2 regions of the Intrasporangium calvum DSM 43043 genome follow, and region 1 is predicted to be linked to the other one. Evidence: riboswitches for the same ligand, from Rfam matches in the RefSeq annotation. Region 1 holds a riboswitch; the other holds the start of a gene.
The links. A riboswitch is a leader RNA that binds a small molecule or an ion and turns the genes downstream of it on or off. The one in region 1 is predicted to bind cobalamin.
Positions count from the first base shown of each region.

Region 2: another riboswitch for cobalamin. It lies ahead of INTCA_RS10185 (SCO2322 family protein); the one in region 1 lies ahead of INTCA_RS04060 (energy-coupling factor ABC transporter permease).

Region 1 is NC_014830.1:881,530-892,581, reverse strand. Features, by position in the region: gene INTCA_RS04105 (cation diffusion facilitator family transporter) at 1-598, opposite strand, end outside; gene INTCA_RS04100 (FadR/GntR family transcriptional regulator) at 627-1,367, opposite strand; gene INTCA_RS04095 (L-lactate permease) at 1,513-3,279, shown strand; gene INTCA_RS04090 ((Fe-S)-binding protein) at 3,276-4,037, shown strand; gene INTCA_RS04085 (LutB/LldF family L-lactate oxidation iron-sulfur protein) at 4,034-5,536, shown strand; gene INTCA_RS04080 (LutC/YkgG family protein) at 5,533-6,177, shown strand; gene INTCA_RS04075 (energy-coupling factor ABC transporter ATP-binding protein) at 6,244-7,071, opposite strand; gene cbiQ (cobalt ECF transporter T component CbiQ) at 7,073-7,828, opposite strand; gene INTCA_RS04065 (energy-coupling factor ABC transporter substrate-binding protein) at 7,825-8,196, opposite strand; gene INTCA_RS04060 (energy-coupling factor ABC transporter permease) at 8,193-8,879, opposite strand; cobalamin riboswitch at 8,905-9,056, opposite strand; gene cobM (precorrin-4 C(11)-methyltransferase) at 9,050-9,799, opposite strand; gene INTCA_RS04050 (bifunctional cobalt-precorrin-7 (C(5))-methyltransferase/cobalt-precorrin-6B (C(15))-methyltransferase) at 9,796-11,034, opposite strand.
Region 2 is NC_014830.1:2,242,565-2,253,749, reverse strand. Features, by position in the region: gene INTCA_RS10195 (ABC transporter ATP-binding protein) at 1-990, opposite strand, end outside; gene INTCA_RS10190 (energy-coupling factor transporter transmembrane component T) at 987-2,060, opposite strand; gene INTCA_RS10185 (SCO2322 family protein) at 2,072-2,812, opposite strand; cobalamin riboswitch at 2,908-3,056, opposite strand; gene INTCA_RS10180 (hypothetical protein) at 3,182-3,397, shown strand; gene INTCA_RS10175 (serine hydrolase domain-containing protein) at 3,394-4,842, shown strand; gene INTCA_RS10170 (DUF3043 domain-containing protein) at 4,956-5,528, opposite strand; gene INTCA_RS10165 (protein-L-isoaspartate O-methyltransferase family protein) at 5,581-6,156, opposite strand; gene INTCA_RS10160 (dipeptidase) at 6,224-7,588, shown strand; gene INTCA_RS10155 (metallophosphoesterase family protein) at 7,679-8,470, opposite strand; gene nadA (quinolinate synthase NadA) at 8,475-9,677, opposite strand; gene INTCA_RS10145 (glycerate kinase family protein) at 9,862-11,016, shown strand; gene erpA (iron-sulfur cluster insertion protein ErpA) at 11,177-11,185, shown strand, end outside.

The DNA.
Region 1 (11,052 bases):
TCTGCCGACCGACCCGGATGCGGTAGAGCGCGACGAGCTCGTTGCCCGCGAAACCGATCAGGCCCGCGACGACGACCACCCACGGATAGGTGAGCGGCTGCGGGTCGACGAGCCGCCGGACCGACTCCCACCCGGCCAGGACCGCCGAGAGCGCGATCATCGCGACGATGAACACCCCGGCCAGGTCCTCGGCCCGACCGTAGCCGTACGTGTAGCTGCGGTTGGCCGGCCGGCGGGCCAGGACGAACGCGATCCACAGAGGCACCGCGGTCAGCGCATCGGAGAAGTTGTGGACCGTGTCCGCGAAGAGCGCCACCGAACCCGTGACGACGACGACCACGGCCTGCGCCAGGGCCGTCGCGAGCAGGGCCACGAGACTGATCTTGACCGCCCGGATGCCCTGGGCACTCGACTCGAGGGCCGGGTCGACCGAGTCCGCAGAGTCGTGGCTGTGTGGACGAAACACCTCCCGGAACCAGGCGAGCGGTCCGGTCCCATGCTCGTGCTCGTGGTCGTGGTCGTGCTCGTGGTCGTGCTCGTGGTCGTGGTCGTGCTCGTCGTCGTGGTGGCCGTGCCCGGTCCCTTCGAGGGCGCTCATGCGCCTCAGCATAGGGAGGCGGGAAGCCTCAGATGGGGTCGGCCGCGGTGAGGGTCTGCCACGCGGAGCGGATGTGCGCCTCGACGGCCTGCTCGGCGTCGTCGGCGCGGCCGTCCACGATCGCGGCATAGATCGCCTCGTGGTCGCGCCGCAAGACCTGAACGACGTCCTCCCAGGCGTCGAGACGACGGAAGCGGTCGAGGATCGGCAGCCGCATCGACTCGCGGATCGCGACCGTCATGTCCGCGGCCAGCAGGTTGCCGGCGGCCGCGGCGATGCCCACGTGGAAGGCGGTGTCGACGTCGTTGAACCGCTCACGGGTGATCCCGGGCTCGCGCATCGCGTCGACCTGCCGCTGCAGCTCGTCCAGCTGGTCGGCCGACGCATGCTTGGCGGCGAGGCGAGCGCTCAACCGCTCCAAGCTGATCCGCACCTCGACGACGTCAGGCAGGGGGAAGTTCGCGAGGGCCACGTGCAGCCGGAGCAGGCGGGTCAGCGCATGGGCCGAGACGGACGTGATGGTCGTGCCGGCCGTCGCCCCGGTCCCGACCGCGGACCGCACGACCCCTTGGGCCTGAAGGGTCCGGACCGCCTCGCGGACGGCTGCCCGGCTCACCTCGAGCAGCCGCGCCAGCTCGCGCTCGGGCGGGAGGTGGGCACCGACCTCCAGCTCACCGGTGAGGATCCGCTCGTCGACCCAGTGCAGGACCTTCTCGAACGCCTGGGGGCCGGCCCCCGGCTGCTCGTGGGCGGGCGCGTCGACTGGCACGGGAGAAGCATGCCACCCGGGGTACACCTACCGGAAGAGAGTGGTCTGACCTCTTGACAGCATCGCCGAGAGGGGCCTACTTTCAACCGCATCTCAGTGGTCTGACCACTGGCTCCCGCCCACCGTCGTGCACATCGGAGGACCTGTGACCGCCGCAGCCCTGTTGCCCACCGCTTACCAACCCGACATCGCCCCGGTCGCAGACAGCCTCACGGCGTCGGCCCTCATCGCGCTCCTGCCCCTGCTGACGGTCTTCCTCACGCTCGGGGTCCTGCGCTGGAAGGCGCACTGGGCCGGCCTGTCCGCCGTCGCGGTCGCGATCATCGTCGCCTGGCTCTTCTTCGAGATGCCCGTCGGCCTGGCCGCCCTCGCCGCGACCGAGGGCGCGGCCTTCGGGCTGTTCCCCATCATGTGGATCGTCTTCACCGCGATCGTGCTCTACCAGGTCACGGTCCGCTCCGGCCACTTCGAGGACCTGCGGGCGACCTTCCACCTCATCTCGGACGACCCGCGGATCCAGGCGATCATCATCGCCTTCTGCTTCGGTGGCCTGCTCGAGGCGCTCGCGGGCTTCGGCGCCCCGGTCGCCATCACCGGCGTCATGCTGATGGCCGTCGGGTTCTCGCCGCTGCGCGCGGCCGCCATCGTCCTGCTCGCCAACACCGCGCCCGTCGCGTTCGGCGCGATCGGCACCCCGATCATCACGGCGGGCACCCTGACGAAGATCCCCTACACCGAGATCGGCGCCTACGTCGGCCACCAGACCCCCGTCATCGCCCTCTTCGTCCCGCTCCTCCTCGTCCTCATGGCTGACGGGCGGCGCGGTGTGCGGCAGGTCTGGCCGGTCGCGGTCGTCGTCGGGCTGGCCTTCGCGGTGTTCCAGTGGTTCTCCGCCACCTACCTGTCCGTGGAGCTCACCGACATCATCGCCTCCCTCGGCGCCCTCGCAGCAGCGGTCGTCTTCCTGCGCTTCTGGCAGCCGCAGGGCCGCGAGGAGGCGCTCGACTCGCTCCAGGTCGAGCGCGAGCGCGACCTCGCCCTGGTCGGGGCCGGCGCCCCCGCCGCCTCCCGGTCCGGATCCGCCGGGGGCCACGCCGCCGAGCCGCTCGCCGTCGACGACCACCACGCCTCGATGGCCGAGCTGGACGCCCGGGCCCGGTCGCTGAATGCGGGTCGGATCACGATGGCGCTCTTCCCCTACCTGCTCGTCATCGTCGTCTTCGCGATCGCCAAGCTCATCCCCGCCGTCAAGGAGTGGCTCGGCGGAACCGACGTCAAGGTCCCCTGGCCCGGGCTCGCCGGCGAGGTCCTGACCCACTCCGGCAAGCCGAGCGCCGCCGCGACCTACACGTTCCCCTGGCTGAGCTCCCCCGGCACCATGCTGCTGATCTGCTCGCTCATCGTCGCGTTCGTCTACGGCGTCGGCCTCAGCGGCTGGGGCAAGGAGTTCGCCGCCACCGCCCACAAGATGCGCTTCGCCTTCCTCACCGTTGCCTCCGTCCTCGCGCTGGCCTACGTGATGAACCTGTCCGGCCAGACGATCACCATCGGCACGTGGATCGCCGGGGCCGGCGCGGCCTTCGCGTTCCTCAGCCCGCTCCTCGGCTGGATCGGCACGGCCGTCACCGGCTCGGACACGAGCGCCAACGCGCTGTTCGCCACGCTCCAGCAGACGGCTGCCCAGAACATCGGCATCGACCCGACGCTGCTCGTCGCCGCCAACACGTCCGGCGGCGTGGTCGGCAAGATGATCAGCCCGCAGAACCTCACCATCGCCGCGACCGCGGTCGGCCTGCTCGGGCGCGAGTCCGACATCTTCCGCAAGGTGGTGCCGTGGAGCATCGGCCTCATCCTGGTCGTGTGCCTCCTCGTCGGGCTCCAGTCCTCGGTCCTCGCCTGGATGCTGCCATGACCGCGCCGACACCCGCATCGGACCTGCGCATCGCCCTCTTCGCGACGTGCTTCAACGACACGATGTGGCCCGAGACACCGAAGGCCACGGTCCGGCTCCTCGAGCGCCTCGGGTGCCGGGTGGAGTTCCCGACGGAGCAGACGTGCTGCGGGCAGATGTTCACCAACACGGGGTATGCCGCTGACGCCCTTCCGCTCGTCCGCCGGTTCGTCGACGTGTTCGGGGACTACGACGCCGTCGTCGCACCGTCCGGGTCGTGCGTCGGGTCCGTGCGCGAGCAGCACCGGATGATCGCCGAGGGCGACGAGACGCTGATGAGCCGGGTCGACGAGGTCGCTCCCAAGGTCTACGAGCTGTCGGAGTTCCTCGTCGACGTCCTCGGGGTCACCGACGTCGGCGCGTACTTCCCGCACCGGGTCACCTACCACCCGACCTGCCACTCGCTGCGGATGATCCGGGTCGGGGACCGTCCGCTCCAGCTGCTGCGGGCCGTCCGCGGGATCGACCTCGTCGAGCTCCCCGGTGCGGAGGAGTGCTGCGGCTTCGGCGGGACCTTCGCGGTCAAGAACCCGGACGTCTCCATCGCGATGGGCTCCGACAAGGCCCGCAACGTCCAGGACACGGGCGCCGAGGTCGTCGTCGCCGGCGACAACTCGTGCCTCTCCCACATCGGCGGGATCCTCGGCCGGCAGCGGTCCGGCGTGCGCACCATGCACCTGGCCGAGATCCTCGCCTCGACCGAAGGAGACCCGGCATGACGACCCAACCGAGCGGGCCCGTGGGAGCGAGCCCAGCGGCATACGCCCCCCTGCAGGAGACCTCGCCGACCTTCGTCGGGATGCCGAAGTTCCCCAAGGCGGCCCGGGCGGAGCTGGCCAACGCGCAGCAACGCAAGAACCTGCGCCACGCCACGCACACGATCCGCACCAAGCGCGGCAACGTCGTCCGCGAGATCGACGACTGGGAGGCCCTGCGGGTCGCCGGAGCCGACCTCAAGGACGAGGCACTGACCCACCTCGGCGACTACCTCGAGCAGCTCGAGTCGAGCCTCACCGCCAACGGCGCCGTCGTCCACTGGGCGCGAGATGCGCAGGAGGCCAACCGGATCGTCCTCGACATCGTCCAGTCCAAGCACGTCGACGAGGTCGTCAAGGTCAAGTCGATGGTGACCCAGGAGATCGAGCTCAACGAGGCTCTCGAGGCGGCCGGCATCAACGCCTGGGAGACCGACCTCGCGGAGCTCATCGTCCAGCTCGGCCACGACCGGCCCAGCCACATCCTCGTCCCCGCGATCCACCGCAACCGCAGCGAGATCCGCGAGATCTTCCTCCGCGAGATGGGACAGGTCGGCCGGCCCGCCCCCGCGGACCTCACCGACGACCCACCCCGGCTCGCGGAGGCCGCGCGACTGCACCTGCGGGAGAAGTTCCTGCGCGCCAAGGTCGGCATCTCCGGAGCCAACTTCGCCATCGCCGACACCGGGACGCTCGTCGTCGTCGAGTCCGAGGGCAACGGGCGGATGTGCCTCACCCTGCCCGAGACCCTCATCTCCGTCGTCGGCATCGAGAAGGTGCTGCCGACCTGGGAGGACCTCGGGCCGATGCTCCAGCTGCTCCCCCGGTCGAGCACCGGCGAGCGGATGAACCCGTACACGACGATGTGGAGCGGCGTCCACGAGGGCGACGGACCGCAGGAGGTCCACGTCGTCCTGCTCGACAACGGCCGCAGCCACGTCCTCGGCGACCGGCTCGGGCGACAGGCCCTCCGGTGCATCCGCTGCTCGGCCTGCCTCAACGTGTGCCCGGTCTACGAGCGCACCGGTGGGCACGCCTACGGCTCGGTCTACCCCGGACCGATCGGCGCGGTGCTCAACCCGCAGCTGCGCGGGACCGCGAGCGACATCGACAAGTCGCTGCCGTACGCGTCCAGCCTGTGCGGGGCCTGCTTCGACGCCTGCCCGGTGCGGATCAACATCCCGGAGCTGCTCGTCGAGCTCCGCGGCACGGTGGTGAAGAATGCCGGCAACACCCCGGAGTCCGCGGCGATGAAGGCTGCGGCGTGGGTGCTCTCCGACCCGAAGCGCCTCGCTGTGGCCCAGCGAGCCGCGACGACGGCGGGACGTCTCACCGGCGGCAAGCCGCTGCGCTCGATCCCCGGCCTCGGGGCCTGGACCAATGCCCGTGACGTGCCGTCCCCGCCGAAGGAGTCGTTCCGGCAGTGGTGGGCCCGCGAGCGGGGGAAGGGAGACGGACGATGAGCGCGCGAGAGGAGATCCTCCAGCGGGTACGAGGTGCGGTCGCCGACGTGACGACCCCAGTGGGCCAGCGTCCTGTCGCGCCGGCCCGGACGATGCACGACCTGAGTGACGCCGGCGCCCTGGAGCTGTTCGCCGAGCGGGTGGCGGACTACCGGGCGACCGTGATCCGGGTGGCGACCGCTGACGTGCCCGCCACCGTCGCCGACGCCCTGGCCCGGCTGGGCTGCCGCTCGGTCGTCGTGCCGAGTGGTCTGGACCCGGCCTGGACGGCGGGCCTGGACGCGGCGGTCACCGTACTGCCCGAGGTGGAGGCGACCAGCCACGCCCAGCTCGACGCGGTTGACGCGGTCGTCACCGCGGCCAAGGTCGGGATCGCCGTGACCGGCACGATCATCCTCGACCACGGCCCCGACCAGGGCCGGCGCGAGCTCACCCTCGTGCCGGACACCCACGTCTGCGTCATCGGCGCGGACCAGGTCGTCCCAGACGTGCCCGACGCCGTGGCGCGGCTCCGGCCAGAGGTCGGGGCTGCGCAGCCGCTCACGTGGATCAGCGGGCCGAGCGCGACGAGCGACATCGAGCTGAACCGGGTCGAAGGCGTCCACGGACCGCGCAACCTCGTGGTCGTCATCGCGGAGTGACCTGCTGGACCGAGCAGCCGCACTGGTTTGAGGTGGACGGGCCGAGGATGTGCCGGCGCGTCCACCTCAAACCCGGAAGTCGGTGAGGGCTGCGACGAGGGACTCGAGGTCTCGCGGGCTCGGGGCACCACCCCGGGAGACGTCCAGGCGGTCGGCGAGCTCGAGCACCCAGGGCCGGCGCAACCGGGCGCGGGCCAGCAGCCCGGTGTCACCCAGGAGGGCGCCCGGATCGCCCTGGAGCACGCGACCGGCCTCGACGACGGCGACCTCGGTGGCCCAGGCCAGCGCGAAGTCGACGTCGTGGGTCGAGAGCAGGACGGTGGTCCCCCACTCCTCCAGGCGGTGCAGGGCCGTGAGCATCTCGTCGGCGCCCGTGGCGTCGAGCCCGGCGGTCGGCTCGTCGAGGAGCAGGAGGCAGGGCCGCATCGCGACCGCCCCGGCGATGGCGACGCGCTTGCGCTGCCCGAAGGACAGCTGGTGGGTCGGGCGCTCGGCCAGCTCGCGCAGGCCGAGCACCTCGAGCGCCTCGTCGACCCGGGACCGGACCTCATCCTCGGCGAGGCGGAGGTTGAGCGGTCCGAAGGAGACGTCACGGGCCACGTCGGCCGCGAAGAGCTGGTCGTCGGGGTCCTGGAGGACGAGCTGCACCTGCTGACGATGGGCCGTCAGGCCGGCTCTGCTGTGCCGCAAGGCATCCGGGCCGACACGAACCTGGCCGGCGTCCGGTCGCAGCGCACCGGAGAGCACCCGGAGGAGCGTCGTCTTGCCGGAGCCGTTGGCCCCGAGGAGCGCCAGCCGCGACCCGGGTCGCACGTCGAGGGAGGCAGCGCACAGGACCGTCCGTCCGCCGTAGGAGACGGTGACAGCGCGGGCTGCGAGGCTCAGGTGACCCACCTCAGGACCCTCCCATCGTCAGCGCCGCCGTGGTGATCGCACCGAGCGCCACCAGGCTCGTCGCCACGAAGGGCAGCGAGGTCCGGCGAGGAGGGTCGAGGGAGGGCAGGCTGCCGGTGTAGCCACGCCCGGCAAGGCCTTCCTCGAGGCGCCGAGCCCGGTCCCACGACCGGACCAGGAGTCCCGCACCGAGGGCCGCCGAGCTGCGCAGGGTGGTGCGGCGGTCCCGGTAGCCGAGGCGGGCGGCCTGGGCCTCGCCCATCTGGACGACCGTGGCGAGGAGGACCAGGACCAGCCGGTAGACCAGACCCGCGACGTCGATGCAGGCATCGGGCACCCGCAGCCGGCGGAGGGCGCCCAGCAGGTCCGCCATCGGCGTCGTCGCGGCGATCACGAGGACACCCAGCGTGCCGGCGGTCCCGTGCCCGAGCACGGACAGGGCCGACCGCCTCGTCTCCTCGGTGACGGCGACCCCTGGCCCCCCGTCCCACCGGAGGCTCACGAGGACCGAGAGCGACCCCACGACGATGAACGCCAGCGGTGCGGCCACGCTGCGGGCCAGGACCCGCGGCGAGACCTGCGCCGGGCCGAGCAGGATCGCGAGGGCCGCGGCAGCGGCCAGGACCGAGCCGGGCCAGACCGGCAGGCTGATCCCCACCCCGACGAGCCCACCGGCGAGGAGCACCTTCTCCCCGACGGCGCGTCTCCGCCACGGTGAGGCCCAGGCCGCATCATCCAGAGCGAACCCCGTGCTCATCCGCGGTCCGCGGAGGAGTCGGATCTGCCGGAGACGGCTGAGTCGCTGGGGGTGGCGGCCGGCTCGCCGGCGCGGCGCCGACGGCGCTCGTGGATCCGACCGACGACGTAGCCGAGGGTGATCCCGCCGAGCCCCGCCTGGAGGGCGAAGAGGCCCGACTCGACCTGGCTCGACTCCGGCCGGAAGAGCGGCTCGAACCACGCCTCGTAGGCGGGATGGGCCGACTCGATGAGATCCATGGCCTGCGAGTCCGACCCCGGATATGCGTCCGCGCCGCTCTCGCCGCGCTGAGCTCCGAGGACGAGGGCCAGCCCGACGACGGCGACGATCGCCAGGACGAGGAGACCGTTCACGGCGCGGCGGCTCATCGGGGCGCCTCAGTCGCGCGGGTGACGGCAGCCGGCAGCATGTCGAGCCGTTCGAGCTCCGGCCGGGCGATGTCGCCGAGCAGACGCAGCACGAGCACCGCGAGCAGGCCCTCGACGACGGCGAGCGGGACCTGGGTCACGGCGAAGACGCCGAGGAACTTGGCCATGGCCCCTGAGAAGCCGGTCGCCGGGTCCGGGAACGCCAGGGCGAGCTGCGTCGCGGTGACCGCATACGTCGCGAGGTCGGCGAGCGCCACGGCGGCGAAGACGGCGGCCGTGTGGTTGACGCGGCGTACGGTGCACCAGACGAGGTAGGCCGTCCAGGGACCGGCGACGCCCATGGAGAAGACGTTGGCGCCGAGGGTGGTGAGGCCGCCGTGGGCGAGGAGCAGCGCCTGGAAGAGGAGCACCACGGTGGACAGGAAGGCCATCACCGGCGGACGGAAGAGGACCGCGCCGAGTCCCACGCCGGTCGGGTGGCTGGACGACCCGGTGATCGAGGGCAGCTTGATCGCCGAGAGGAGGAACGTGAACGCTCCGGCGGCGCCGAGCAGCAGCGTCGTCTCGGGGCGTTCCCGCCGCTCTCTGGCGACGGCACGGCCGCCGTGGATGACGAAGGGGGCTGCGGCCAGGGTCCATCCCGCCGCGTGCAAGGGCGGCAGGAAACCTTCAGCGATGTGCACAGTTCACTCCTGGATGACGCGTCCACTGGAACAGCCGTGCCAGGCTCGTATCTGACTCCCGGCCGCAGGTGCGACCGGTCACAGTGGCGCGACCGTCCCGGACTCTCACCGGGTTCCGTGCGCTGGCACAGTTGGGTTCGGCGAGTATGGCACGTCACCCCGCTGGGCCGTCACGCGAGCGGTGGCCGGACCCGCGTCCCGTAGAGGTGAGAGTCCGCGAACTCCGTTGCGGCCAAGGCCCACCCGACGATGATGACGGCAGCCTGCCGGAGGTCCGCAGCCTCCACCTGGGCTCCGATGTCCGAGAGGGTCCCGCGGAGGATCTGCTGGTCGGGCTGCTCGGCGTTGGCCACGACGACGACGGGGCAGTCCGCGCCGTAGTCGTCGACGAGGGACGCGGCGAGCTCGCGGGCCCGCCGGATGGCGAGGTGGAGCACCAGGGTCGCTCGGGACCGGGCGAAGTGGGCGAGCGACTCGGTGTCCGGCATCTTCGTCGAGTCCCGCTGGGCGCGGGTGAGCACGACGGTCTGGGCGACCTCCGGCACGGTGAGCTCGCGCCCGACGAGGGCGGCCGCAGCGGCATAGGCCGGCACCCCCGGCGTGACGTCCCACGGGACGCCGGCCCGGTCGAGTCGGCGGGTCTGCTCGGCGACCGCGGAGTAGAGCGACGGGTCCCCCGAGCAGAGACGAGCGACGTCCACACCACGCTCGTGCGCGGCGACGCAGTGCGCGACGATCTCGTCGAGGTGGAGGTTCGCCGTGTCGACCAGCGTGGCCCCGTCGGGGCAGTGCGCGAGCACCTCGCCGCCGATGTACGTCCCGGCATAGAGACAGACCGCGGACTCGGACAGGATCCGGACGGCGCGCAGGGTGAGCAGGTCGGCGGCGCCCGGTCCGGCGCCGATGAAGTGGACGGTCACGTGGTCTCCGGCTCCGAGGTCGAGATCGGGTGCGGGCGCGGCTTCGTCGCGGCCCACTGGGTGATGGTCCGGGACGGCTTCCACCCGGTGAACGAGCCGATCGGCTCGAGGTCCTCGACGGCGATCCGGCTCACCACGCCCCCGTGCAGCCGGTGGGCGGCCAGGATCGTCATCTCGGTCTCGACGGTGACCCCGTGGACGACCAGCCGGCCCCCGGGCCGGAGCACGCACCACGCCGAGCGGATCAGGGAGCCGTTCGCTCCCCCACCGATGAAGATCGCGTCCGGTGCCGGGAGGATGCCGGTGGCATCGGCGGCGCTCGCGACGACCACTTCGAGCGTCGGGACTCCGAGTCGGTCGGCGTTGGTGCGGATCCGCTTGGCGCGCAGCTGGTCCCGCTCGACTGCGTAGACGCGGATCCGGGGATGCTGGCGGGCGAACTCGATGCCCACCGACCCGGCGCCGGCACCGAGGTCCCACATGACGTCGCCGGGCTGCGGCGCGAGATGGGCGAGCGCGGCCGCACGGATGATCCGCTTCGTCAGCTGCCCGTCGTGGTCGAAGGTGCTGTCGTCGAGGCCCGGAGCCAGGGAGCGGGCAACGGATCCGGGATCGGGGACGCACTCGATGCACACGAGGTGCAGACGTGGAGCGGCGCCGTGCTCCCAGGAGCCCGCGATGCCATCGGTGCGCGACTGCGTCGGGGTCCCGAGGTCGCCCAGCACGGTGAGGCGGCTGGCGGCGTAGCCCTCCTCGGCGAGCAGCGCAGCGATGCGGCTGGGCGAGTCCTCACCGTGCGTGAGCGTGATGAGCCTCGCCGCGGGTGACAGATGGCGGCGCAGCCCGTCGAAGTGGCGCCCGACGAGGGTGACGACCTCGGACTCCTCTGCGCCGCAGCGCATCTCGGCACGAGCCAGCGAGACCGAGGACACCGCGGGACGGATCGTGACGGCGTCGGCGCCGAGGAGGTCGACGAGGGTGCTGCCGACGCCCGACACGAGCGGGTCACCGCTGGCCAGCACGACCACCCGACGGCCCGCGACCATGGCCAGGACGGCGGGCAGGTTGGCGCGGAGCGGTGACGGCCAGGGGATGCGCTCGCGTCCGGGCCGAGGCTCGAGCATCGCCAGGTGCCGGGCACCACCGAGCACCACCTCGGCGTCGTCGAGCACGGCACGCGCCTCAGGTGTGAGGGACACCAGACCCTCTGCAGCGACACCGATGACCTCGATCACGGCGCTGACCCTAGCGTC
Region 2 (11,185 bases), 1.4 Mb from region 1:
CTTGCCTGCGCCGTTGCGTCCCATGAGGGCGGTCACGGTCCCGGAGGCGAGGGAGAGGGTGAGGTCGTCGATGACGGGCCGGCCCCCGCGGAGGATCCGGGCTCGGGTCGTCCGAACCGTGTCCGAGCCCGGCCTGGTCGGTGCGCTCAGTGCGCCCAGTGCGCCCAGCGGGGCCAGCTCGGCGAGCCGCTCGCGGAGGCCGCCCGCGCGGCGTCGGGCGTCCCGGATCGAGAGGGGAGTGGGTGACCACTCGGCCAGCCGGGACAGCGCCACGAGCGGTGGGTGGATCGGTGAGTCGGCCATCGCCACCGCCGGGTCGAGCAGGTCGGAGGTGCGCCCCTCGTCGATGAGGATGACGCGGTCGGCGTGGTGGACGACCCGCTCGAGGCGGTGCTCGGCGAGGACGACGGTCACGCCCAGGTCGTGCACGATGCGGTGCAACGAGGCGAGAACCTCCTCGGCGGCGACGGGGTCGAGCGCCGAGGTCGGCTCGTCCAGCACGAGGATGCGGGGTCCGGCGGCGAAGACGGCGGCGATGGCGGCCCGCTGCTGCTGCCCGCCGGAGAGCGCCGTCAGCGGACGGTTGCGCAGGGAGGTCAGTCCGAAGAGGTCGAGCGTCTCCTCGACCCGCCGACGGATCGTCGCGGGGTCGAGGCCCATCGTCTCCATGCCATAGGCGATCTCGTCCTCGACGACGTCGGTGACGAACGTCGAGGCGGGGTTCTGCTCGACGAGTCCGACGACGGTCGCCAGGTCGCGGGGCCGGTGCGTGGAGGTGGGGTGGCCCTCGACGACGACGCTGCCGGTGAGGGTGCCCCCGCTGAAGTGGGGGACCAGGCCGTTGATGGTGCGCAGCAGGGTCGACTTGCCGCTGCCGGTGGGGCCGACGACGAGCACGAGCTCACCTTCAGGGATGCGCAGCGTCACGTCGCGCAGGCTCGGGGCGGGGGCGTCGGCATAGTGGACGGTCACGTGGTCGAACGTGATCATGCGACCCTCCGAGGTCGGGGCGTGAACCACGCCGGGAGCGCCGCGACGAGCACGGCCAGCACGGCGAGGAGGGGGACCGCAGGCGGCTCGGCGCGCTGAGTCGGGACGATGCCCGCCCAGGCGCCCGCTGCCGCCGCGACCAGGACGCCCCCCGCCACCGCCCCGCAGGCGACCGTGAGGGACTCGGTCGACGTCCAACGGTCGCGGCGGTGCCCTGACCGGCCGTCCCGGGACGCGCCCACGACGAGGCTCGCGCCGGCCACGAGCAGACCGACGAGCAGGAGCGGGAGCCCGAGGGCCCCGCCGACGGAGCTGTCGAGGAGGCCGTAGAGGCCCGCGAGGACCCCGAGCGCGCCGAAGAGGGCGAGGGCGGAGGCAGCGCGTCGCCCGCCGGGCGTCGTGCGGACCGCGCGGCCGTAGCCCCGTGACTCCATGGACGCGGCGAGGCCCAGCGACCGCTCGAAGGCGGTCTCGAGGACGGGGACGGTGAGCCGGGCCAGCTCGCGGAGGCCCCGACCGTCGTGCCCCCGCAGGGCCCGGGCGGAGCGGACCGTGCGCGCGTCTGCGAGCAGCTGCGGTGCGAACGTCAGGCCGACGACGACGGCGGTGCCGACGTCGTAGAGGGTCGCGGGAAGGTAGCGCAGGAGCCGGCGGGGGCTCGCGAGGGCGTTGGCTGCGCCGATGCACGCGAGGATGGCCGCGAGCCGGAGGGCGTCGTAGGCGGCGAAGAGGAGACTCTCCAGGGAGACCGGACCACCGATCCGGATGCTCGCCGCCCACTCCGGCAGCGGGATCCGCGGCAGCGTGACCAGCACGGTCTCCCCTCGGATCCCGTTGCCGAGCACGACGGTCATGAGGACGCGGAAGGTCACGACCGCTGCCCCGATGACGAGGAAGGCGACGAGCGGGTTGGGGGTCGAGGGGTCGCGCCGCTCGACCACCATCAAGACGCAGACGCCGATGACGAGGAGGAGGACGACCGGGTTGGTCGTCCGTGACGCAGCCGTCGCGAGCCCCAGCCCCCACAGCCACCAGGCTGCAGGGTGCTGGAGCCGCTCACGGGCGCTCATGCGGGAGGCGCTCAGGCGTCCCGGCGGTTGGCGGCGCGCGACCGCGCGACGACGAAGATGAGCAGCGCCAACAGGGCCAGGGCAGCGATGACGTATGCCGCTGTGCTCGTTCCGCTCGACGTCTCCACCGCGGGTGCGCTGGCTGCGGTCGCCGCGGCCGAGGGGGCGGCAGACGTGGTCGGTGCAGTGGACGGGGCCGAGATCTGGACGGGGGTGTCGGCCGCCTTCGCCTCGGCGCTCAGCTCCTTCACCTCGCCGCCACAGTCCGTGGCCGGGTAGCCCGCGACCGCGCACACGAGACCGTTCTCGACGCGGAGGTCCCCGGCGGCGGCCAGGACGTCAGTGCTCGTCGCCGTCGAGTCGACGACGGCGCAGATCGCCTGCGGCTCCGGGGGAGTGGCGCCGTCCGCGGCATCGGCCGGACGACCGAAGTCGATGACGAGGCCGACGCGCTTCTTGCCGGTCTCGGCCGCCGTCGAGCCACAGACCTGGTCGAACGTCAGAGTGGCCCGTGGGAAGCGGGTGTCGTTCATGTCTGCGACGGCGAAGCGCCAGCCGTCGACCGAGCCGTCCTCGGGGACGATCTGGTCGGGACCCTTCTGGGCGAAGGCCCACTTCCCGTCGGCCAGCTGGTAGAAGCCCCAGAACCGGTAGGCGGCAGCGTGGGCGGGGGCGAGCGAGAGGATGCTGATGGCTGCAGCGAGCAGCGCGGCGAGGGCGACCCGCACGGGGACGCGATGGGCAAAGGACACGTTGACCTCCTTGCGGTGGGGCACCGAGGTCGGAGGTGTGTCCTTTGGCCTGGTGTCTCCGGTCCGCTTTCCACGACAGACTGATGGGGAGCCGGATGGACACGGGTTTTCCGGCTGGTCCCGGTGCCGAGGTCGTCGGCGGCCGGGGTCACGGTTGCGGGTCAGCGCCGGAGTCTCACCGGCTTGCCCCATTGCCCATCGGTAAGTCGAACTGTGGCAGACGGAGCCGATGCGCGTCAAACGGCGCGGACCGGGTCAGGGGTGACCTTGGCGACAGTCGGTCCTCGCGGCAGGACGGCATCGTCACGAGATCGTTCGTGCGCCCAAAGCCCCCCGCGATCGCTGCGTTGGACCGTCTAGGGTGACGGGATGAGCTCGGACTGGACGTGGCTGTACTTCGATTCCCACGGCGAGACGATGGCGGACCCGGCCCTCGCCACCCGCGGCTTTCCGACGCAGAGCGACGCGGAGAACTACCTCGGCGAGTCCTGGCGTGACCTGCTCGCGGCCGGGGTGGAGTCGGTGACGCTGCGCCACGGTGAAGCCGTCGTGTACGGGCCGATGAGTCTCCGAGGGCCCGAGTGACCCAGCAGGACGTGCGCCGGACCCCGGCCGGCGCCGCGGGGTCTCCAGCCGGCTCCTCGCTGTCGCCTTCGCTCCAGCGCGACCTGATCACCCGGGTCAGCGCGGCGCAGCGGCGCTGGCGCTCGCCGGTCGTGAGCGCAGGGGTGGTCCGCGAGGGGCGGCTCGTCTGGTCCGGCCATGTCGGGTCGGCTGTTCTCGGCGACGGCGACCATGCCGCGGTGCCGGCCGGCGACTCGACACCGTTCCTCATCGGCTCGGTGACCAAGACGTTCACCGCCCTGGCGGTCATGGCCCTCCGGGACGAGGGACTCCTCACGCTCGATGACACGCTCGCCGACCACCTGCCGGGCACCAAGCACGCCACGGTCCGGCTGCGTCAGATGATGGCGCACGCGTCGGGGCTGCAGCGCGAGCCGATCGGGAACATCTGGGAGAGCCTGAGCGCACCTGAGCGCGAGGCGTTCCTCGCCGGAGCCGAGGTGGCCGAGCAGGTTCTTCCGGCGCACCACGCCTTCCACTACTCGAACCTCGCGTACGGCCTGCTCGGGCAGGTGGTGGAGCGGGTCACCGGCCGGCCGTGGGAGCAGGTCGTCCGCGAGCGGATCCTCGAGCCCCTCGGAATGACGAGGACGGGCCTCACACCTGCGGAGGACCGGGCGAGGGGCTACCAGATCGACCCCTACGCGGGCAGCGCCAAGGAGGAGCCCCTCTTCAGCCTCAATGCCACCGCGCCGCTCGGAGGACTCTGGTCCACGGTCGCGGACCTGGCGGCGTATGCCGCCTACCTCGCCGACCCCGATGACCGCGTCGTGCGCCCCGAGACGGTCGAGGAGATGTGCCGACCGCTCATCATGACCGACGTCGACGGCTGGACCGGCGCCTACGGCCTGGGCTTCGGGATGGCCCGGCGCGGAGACCGGGTGTTCGTCGGGCACGGCGGCGCCATGCCCGGCTACCTCACCGGGCTCCGGGTCCGGCGGCGGGAGCAGGTCGGCGCGGTCGTCTTCGCCAACGTCACCTCGGGTGCCGAGCCGCTCGCGCTCGCCGCTGACCTCATCGAGGCCGTCATCGACGTGGAACCGTCGATCGAGCCCGTCTGGTCGCCGGAGCCACCCCGGCCGGACCTTGCCGAGCTGCTGGGCCAGTGGTGGTCCGAGGGGTCGCCCCTCATCTTCTTCGTCCGCGACGGCGAGCTGTGGTCGCGCCTCACGGACGACACGTTGTCGGAGACCCGGTTCGCGGCGGAGGCCCCGGACCGCTTCCGCGCCGTCGCCGGGCGCGAGCGGGGCGAGGTGCTCGAGGTCGTCCGGCACCCGGACGGCACGGTGGTGAAGCTGTACTTCGCGACCTACGCCGTGACGCGGATGCCGCTCGGGTTCGCGGACCTCGTCGACCGGTCGCGTGACCGCGGCTCTGGTGCTGGCAGGACCGACGCGGAGGTCTGAGGAGGAGGGCTGGCGAGACGACGCCCTCGAGAGACGACGGCAGCCGGCGTCGATCTCAGGTCAGGTCGGCGAGGAGCCAGCCCAGCGGCATACGAGGACCTCGTGGGCAGGACTCAGGAGGGATGCTGCCCGCGGTCGACCGCCGGCTTCGGCATCCGGGTGCGGCGCATCTGGAAGGCCCGCATGACCGCGTAGAACGCGTCACCCTTCTCGGCCTGCCCGAACTTCGCGACGACCTTCTTCTTCGTGCGCAGCCACATGATCACCGCATCGATGATCGCCACCAATATGAGCCCGTAGACGAGGACGAAGACGAGCATGGTCGCCCAGTCGGAACCGACGAAGCTGATGAGCAGGACGAGGAGCATGACCGGCAGGATGAACTCGCCGATGTTCCAGCGCGCGTCCACGGAGTCGCGGATGAAGCGGCGACGCGGGCCCTTGTCGCGCACCGGGAGGTAGCGGTCGTCACCGGAGAGCATGCCGGCCCGTTGCTTGGCCATCGCCTCTCGGCGGGCCACCTTGTCCTTGGACCGGGCGGCCTTGCGGTCGGTGATGATGAGCGGACGCTTGTTGGCGGCCTCCTGGTCGCGCCGCTTCGGCGTCGGCCGGTTCTTCGCGCCGGGGCGCGGCGACGCGTCCTGCGGGGTGAGCGCTTCGTTCACGGTCTTCTTGCGTCCGAACACGAGGACAACTCTAGGTGCTCGGCGGGCGTGCTCCGTCCAGCCTCTCCCCGCCTCAGCGCAGCGGGACGAAGCGGTAGGCCCCGTGCTCGCTGGTGCGGGCCTCGCCTCCCCGGCGCTCGACCACGACCATCCGGCTGTTCACGGGGATGACCATGCGCCCGCCGTCGGCCAGCTGCTCGACGAGCTCGTCCGGCAGTGAACGCGCGTTGGCGGAGACGAGGATCCGGTCGTAGGGCCCGTGCTCGGGATCGCCGAGGACGTCGTCGACGACGGGTGAGATGGAAGCCCAGGTCAGGCTGGTCGCGGCGAGGTTCTCCGCGCCCCACTGGGCGAGCTCGGGGACGAGCTCGACGCCCCGGACCCATCCGTCCGGGCCGGTGAGGTGGGCGAGGAGAGCGGTGGTCCACCCCGAGCCCGACCCCACGTCGAGGACCCGCTGCCCGGGCTGGACGTCGAGGAGCCGCAGCATCGTCTCGACCGTCCGGGGCTGGGAGTTGGTCTGTCCGTGCCCGATCGGGATGGGGGCGTCCCGACCGGCAGCGGTCCGGGCGGACGCCGGGAGGAAGCCCTCACGCGGGACCGCGTCGAGAGCCCGCCGCACGGCATCGCGGGTCAGGCGCACCCCCACATTGAAACAGGCTCGGGCGGGTACGACCGGCCGCCGTGATCTCTGATGGGGTCGATAGGGTCGGACCGTGACTGACGACGTGCTCACTGCAGACCAGATCCAAGCCGTGCGCGACCGGGTCGCGACGCTCATGCCGCAGCTCCGGGCGGACCTCGAGGCGCTCGTGCGCATCCCGAGCGTCTCGGCGGCCAGCTTCGACCAGGCCGAGGTGGCCCGCAGCGCCGAAGCCGTCGCGGAGCTGCTGCGAGCCGAGGGGCTCGAGGTCGAGGTGGTCACGGAAGGTGGGCGTCCGGCTGTCATCGGCCACATCGACGGTCCCGAGGGCGCTCCGACGGTGACGCTCTACGCCCACCACGACGTCCAGCCGCCGGGGGACGACGCAGACTGGGACAGCGCCCCGTTCGAGCCGACCGAGCGCGACGGCCGTCTCTACGGGCGCGGCGCCGCGGACGACAAGGCCGGGGTCCTGGCCCACATCGCGGCGCTCCGGGCCCACCGCGGCAACCTGCCCGTCGGCGTCACCGTCTTCGTCGAGGGCGAGGAGGAGTCGGGTTCGCCCTCCCTGCGCACGATCCTCGAGCGGCACGGCGACCGGCTCGCCGCCGACGCCATCGTCATTGCCGACTCGGGCAACTGGGCCGTCGGCACCCCGGCCCTCACGACCACGTTGCGCGGCGGCATCCGCGTCGTGGTGCGCGTCGAGACGCTCGACCACTCGGTGCACTCGGGCATGTTCGGCGGCGCGGCGCCCGACGCCCTGACCGCCCTGATCAAGCTGCTGGCCACGCTCCACGACGACGAGGGCGACGTCGCCGTCCAGGGCCTGGAGGTCGGTGAGGCGGCCGACCTCGACTACGACGAGGCCCGGTTCCGCGCCGAGTCCGGGCTGCTCGACGGTGTCGAGCTCATCGGCACGGGCTCGATCCTCAGCCGCCTGTGGAACAAGCCGTCCATCACGACGATCGGAATGGACGTCACCTCGGTGGCAAAGGCCTCGAACACCCTCGCAGCGCGGGCCGCCGCCAAGGTGTCGATGCGGTTGGCACCGACCCAGGACCCGCTCGCCGCCTTCGAGCTGCTCGAGCAGCACCTGCTCGACCAGGCGCCGTGGGGCGCGAAGGTCACCGTCGAGCTCGAGGAGCACGGTTCCGGCTTCGCCGCCGACGCCAACGGCCCGCTCCACGACCAGGCCCGGGCGTCCTTCAGGGACGCCTGGGGGGTCGAGCCGGTCGACATGGGGGTGGGCGGCTCGATCCCCTTCATCTCCGACTTCGCGGCGCGCTTCCCCGAGGCGGCGATCATCGTCACGGGCGTGGAGGACCCCGACACCCGCGCACACGGCGCCAACGAGTCGCTCCACCTCGAGGAGTTCGCCCGGGTCTGCGAGGCCGAGGCGATCTTCCTCGCCCGGGTGGGCGCCGCCCGCGCCTGACCGCGGCGTTCGCCTGGGGGGCGGGAGGTCAGCTGAGCCGGCTGCGCGCTGGGAGCCGGCTCAGCGGCATACGGCATCGCGCTGGTCGGCTCAGGAGGACGGGGTGCCGTTCCCGCGGTAGATGCCCTCGCGCAGCTCGAGGGCGTAGGCCTCCACGTCCGGCATGCCGACGTCGCGAGCCACCGCGATCTCCGCTTCGATGTCGTACGGCACCCTCACGAAGCTGATCGAGAATCCCTCTGGCTCGAGGGAGCCGAGCTTCCCCTCGAGGAGCACGTAGGGCGCGGTCGGTGCGTCGAGGTGGTTTCCGACGGCTCCGGCGTTGAAGAGGGTCAGCCCCTCGTCGGCTTCGAGGAAGGTGCTGTGGATGTCGCCGTAGCCGACGACGTCCGGCGTCGTGCCGGCCGGCGACGGGCCAGCCCGGAAGTCGCCCGTGAAGTCGGTGTTCGTGAACATCCCGAGGAACTCCTCGCGCGTGTGCCGCACCCGGACCCGGACGAACTCGCTCGTCTGCGAGGCGTGGAAGAGCCGGATCCGCTGGCCACTCATGACGAGCTCGTGCGCGTTGGGCAGCGCAGCCAGCCAGCGGACGTCCTCGTCGCTCAGCTCGTCACGCGCGAACTGGCCGCCCGCGAACGGCTGCACCGCATTCCGGGAGATGAAGGTGTCCCAGTTGCCGCGGACCGTCACCTCGCAGGTCTCGCGGCTCAGCTTGACGGCCTCCGAGCCGCGTGGGCCCTTGCCGACGACGTCGCCGAGGTTGAGGACCCGCGTGATGCCCCGGGCCTCGATGTCGGCCAGCACGGCCTCGAGCGCCGTGACGTTGCCGTGCACGTCCGAGATCACGGCGACCCGGTCCTGTCGTCGCGCCCCCGATGCCACCCGTTCAGTCCTTGTGGGTCGTGCCGGGCAGCGCGAGCATCCGGTCGAGCGCGATCCGGGCATCCGCCGCGACCTGCGGGTCCACGGTGATCGGGTTGACGACACGGCGGTCGACGAGCGACTCGAGAGCCCAGACGAGGTGCGGCAGGTCGATGCGGTTCATCGTCGAGCAGTAGCAGACGTTCTTCTCGAGGAAGGCGATCCGCTGGCCCGGGAACTGCTCGGCGAGGCGCTTGACGAGGTTGAGCTCGGTACCGACGACCCAGGCGGTGCCGTCGGGTGCGGCCGCGATGGTCTGGATGATCTTCTCCGTCGAGCCAACCTCGTCAGCGAGCTGCACGACCTCGTACTGGCACTCAGGGTGGACGATGACCTTGACTCCGGGGATCTCGCGGCGGGCGGTCTCGACCGCGTCGACGGTGAACCGGCCGTGCACCGAGCAGTGCCCCCGCCAGAGGATCATCCGCGCGCCGGCGAGCTGCTCCGGGGTCAGGCCGCCGTTGGGGCGGTGCGGGTCCCACACGACGCAGTCGTCGAGCGAGAGTCCCAGCTCGCGGACTGCCGTGTTGCGCCCGAGGTGCTGGTCGGGCAGGAAGAGCACCTTGCCCTCGCCCACCACCCCGCCGACCTCGTCGAAGGCCCACTCGAGCGCGGTGCGGGCGTTGGAGCTCGTGCAGACGGTGCCGCCGTGCCGGCCGGTGAACGCCTTGATCGCGGCGGAGGAGTTCATGTAGGTGACCGGGATCGTCCGCTGGGCGATGCCCGCGGCCTCGAGCTGCTCCCAGGCGTCCTCGACCTGGGCGATCGCGGCCATGTCGGCCATGGAGCAGCCGGCGGCGAGGTCGGGGAGGATGACGGTCTGTTCGTCGCTCGTGAGGATGTCGGCCGACTCGGCCATGAAGTGGACGCCGCAGAAGACGATGTAGGGCGCGTCGGGCCGGGCGGCGGCCTCGCGCGCGAGCTTGAAGGAGTCGCCGGTGACGTCGGCGAACTGGATGACCTCGCTCCGCTGGTAGTGGTGGCCGAGGACGAAGACCCGGTCGCCGAGAGCGGCCTTGGCCGCGCGGGCGCGCTCGACGAGGTCGGGGTCGGAGGGCGCCGGCAGGTCGCCCGGACACTCCACGCCGCGCTCGGTGCGCAGGTCGGTGCCCTGTCCGAGGACGAGCAGGGGCAAGGGTGCGGAGGCGGGCGCCGTGTCCGTCGTCATGCCCAAAGGGTATGCCGCTGAGCCCGCCTGGTGCCCACCAGCCCACGTCCTCCTCCCGCCCTTCCTTGGCGACACACCCGCTTGCCGTCTGCACGTGTCGCCGGCATCCGGGCCGAACACCCGAGAAACGGGTGTGTCGCGGGCTGGGACGAACTGCTCTCTCGATCGGTGGGAGGATGCCGCCGTGTACGTCCTCATCGCTCCCGACTGCTTCACCGGAACCCTGACCGCCGGGCAGGCGGCCGCCGCCATGGCCGACGGCTGGCTCCGCGCCGCACCGCACGACAGCGTCGAGCTCGTGCCGCTCTCGGACGGCGGGCCCGGGTTCGTCGAGGTCCTGGCCGCCGACCTCGACGGTGCGGTGCACGCCCTCGTCGTCTCGGACCCCCTCGGGCGTCCGACCCCCGCCACCCTGCTGCTGGTCGGCGACGTGGCCTACATCGAGTGCGCGCAAGCCGCCGGGCTGCACCTGCTCGCCGCCGAGGAACGGGACCCGACCCGGACGACGACCTTCGGAGTGGGGGAGCTCGTGGGCGCCGCCCTCGACCTCGGCGCTCGTCGCATCGTCGTGGGCCTGGGCGGCTCGGGCACCAACGACGCCGGTGCCGGCCTGCTGGCGGCGCTCGGTGTCGGCTCCCGGGAGCGGCTCGGGGCCGGTGGCCTCGCGCTGTCGGGCACGACTGCGGACGACCTCGCCGGTCTCGACGAGGCGCGCGCCCGCTTCCGCGGGGTCGACCTGGTCATCGCCAGTGACGTCGACTCGCCGCTGCTCGGCCTCAAGGGGGCGAGCGCCGTCTTCGGCCCGCAGAAGGGCGCGTCCGAGGAGCAGGCCCAGGCCCTCGAAAGCGCGCTGGGGCATTTCGCGAGCATGGTGTCCCGGGTCCGGCCGCCGGCGAAGGACCTGTTGACCGGCGCCGCCATCCGGCCGGAGCGAGAGCCCGGCGCCGGGGCGGCGGGGGGCCTCGGCTATGCGCTGCACCTGCTCGGTGCGCGGCGGGTCTCGGGCATCGAGGCCGTCCTCGAGGCGGTCGGCTTCGAGCGTCACGTCGCGCAGGCCGACCTCGTCGTCACCGGGGAGGGGTCCCTCGACTGGCAGTCGCTCCACGGCAAGGTCGTCGTCGGCGTGGCCGACGCTGCCGCCCGCGGGGGCGTCCCGGTCGTCGCCGTCCCAGGCCGGTCGGAGCTCGGCCGCAGGGACGCCATGGCTGCCGGGCTGGCCGGTGTCTACCCCGTCGTGGAGCGGCCGGAGCAGCTCGAGGACGCCTTGGCGAACCCGTCGGAGACGCTTGCCGCGCGCGTCGCCCGGGTGGCGCAGACGTGGTCCCCGGCCGGCTCCTGACCCGAACCCAGCGGCACCCGAGACCCTCGTCCGTCCACGATGGGAACAGTGGATGCGGGTCTGTCGGCCCGGGCGGCGTATCCTTGGGACATCGGGAACACTTCAGACTCCGCTTGGGTTGTCACTCGAGACCCATGCTCCATGACGTGAAGGACTGCACATGAGTGTC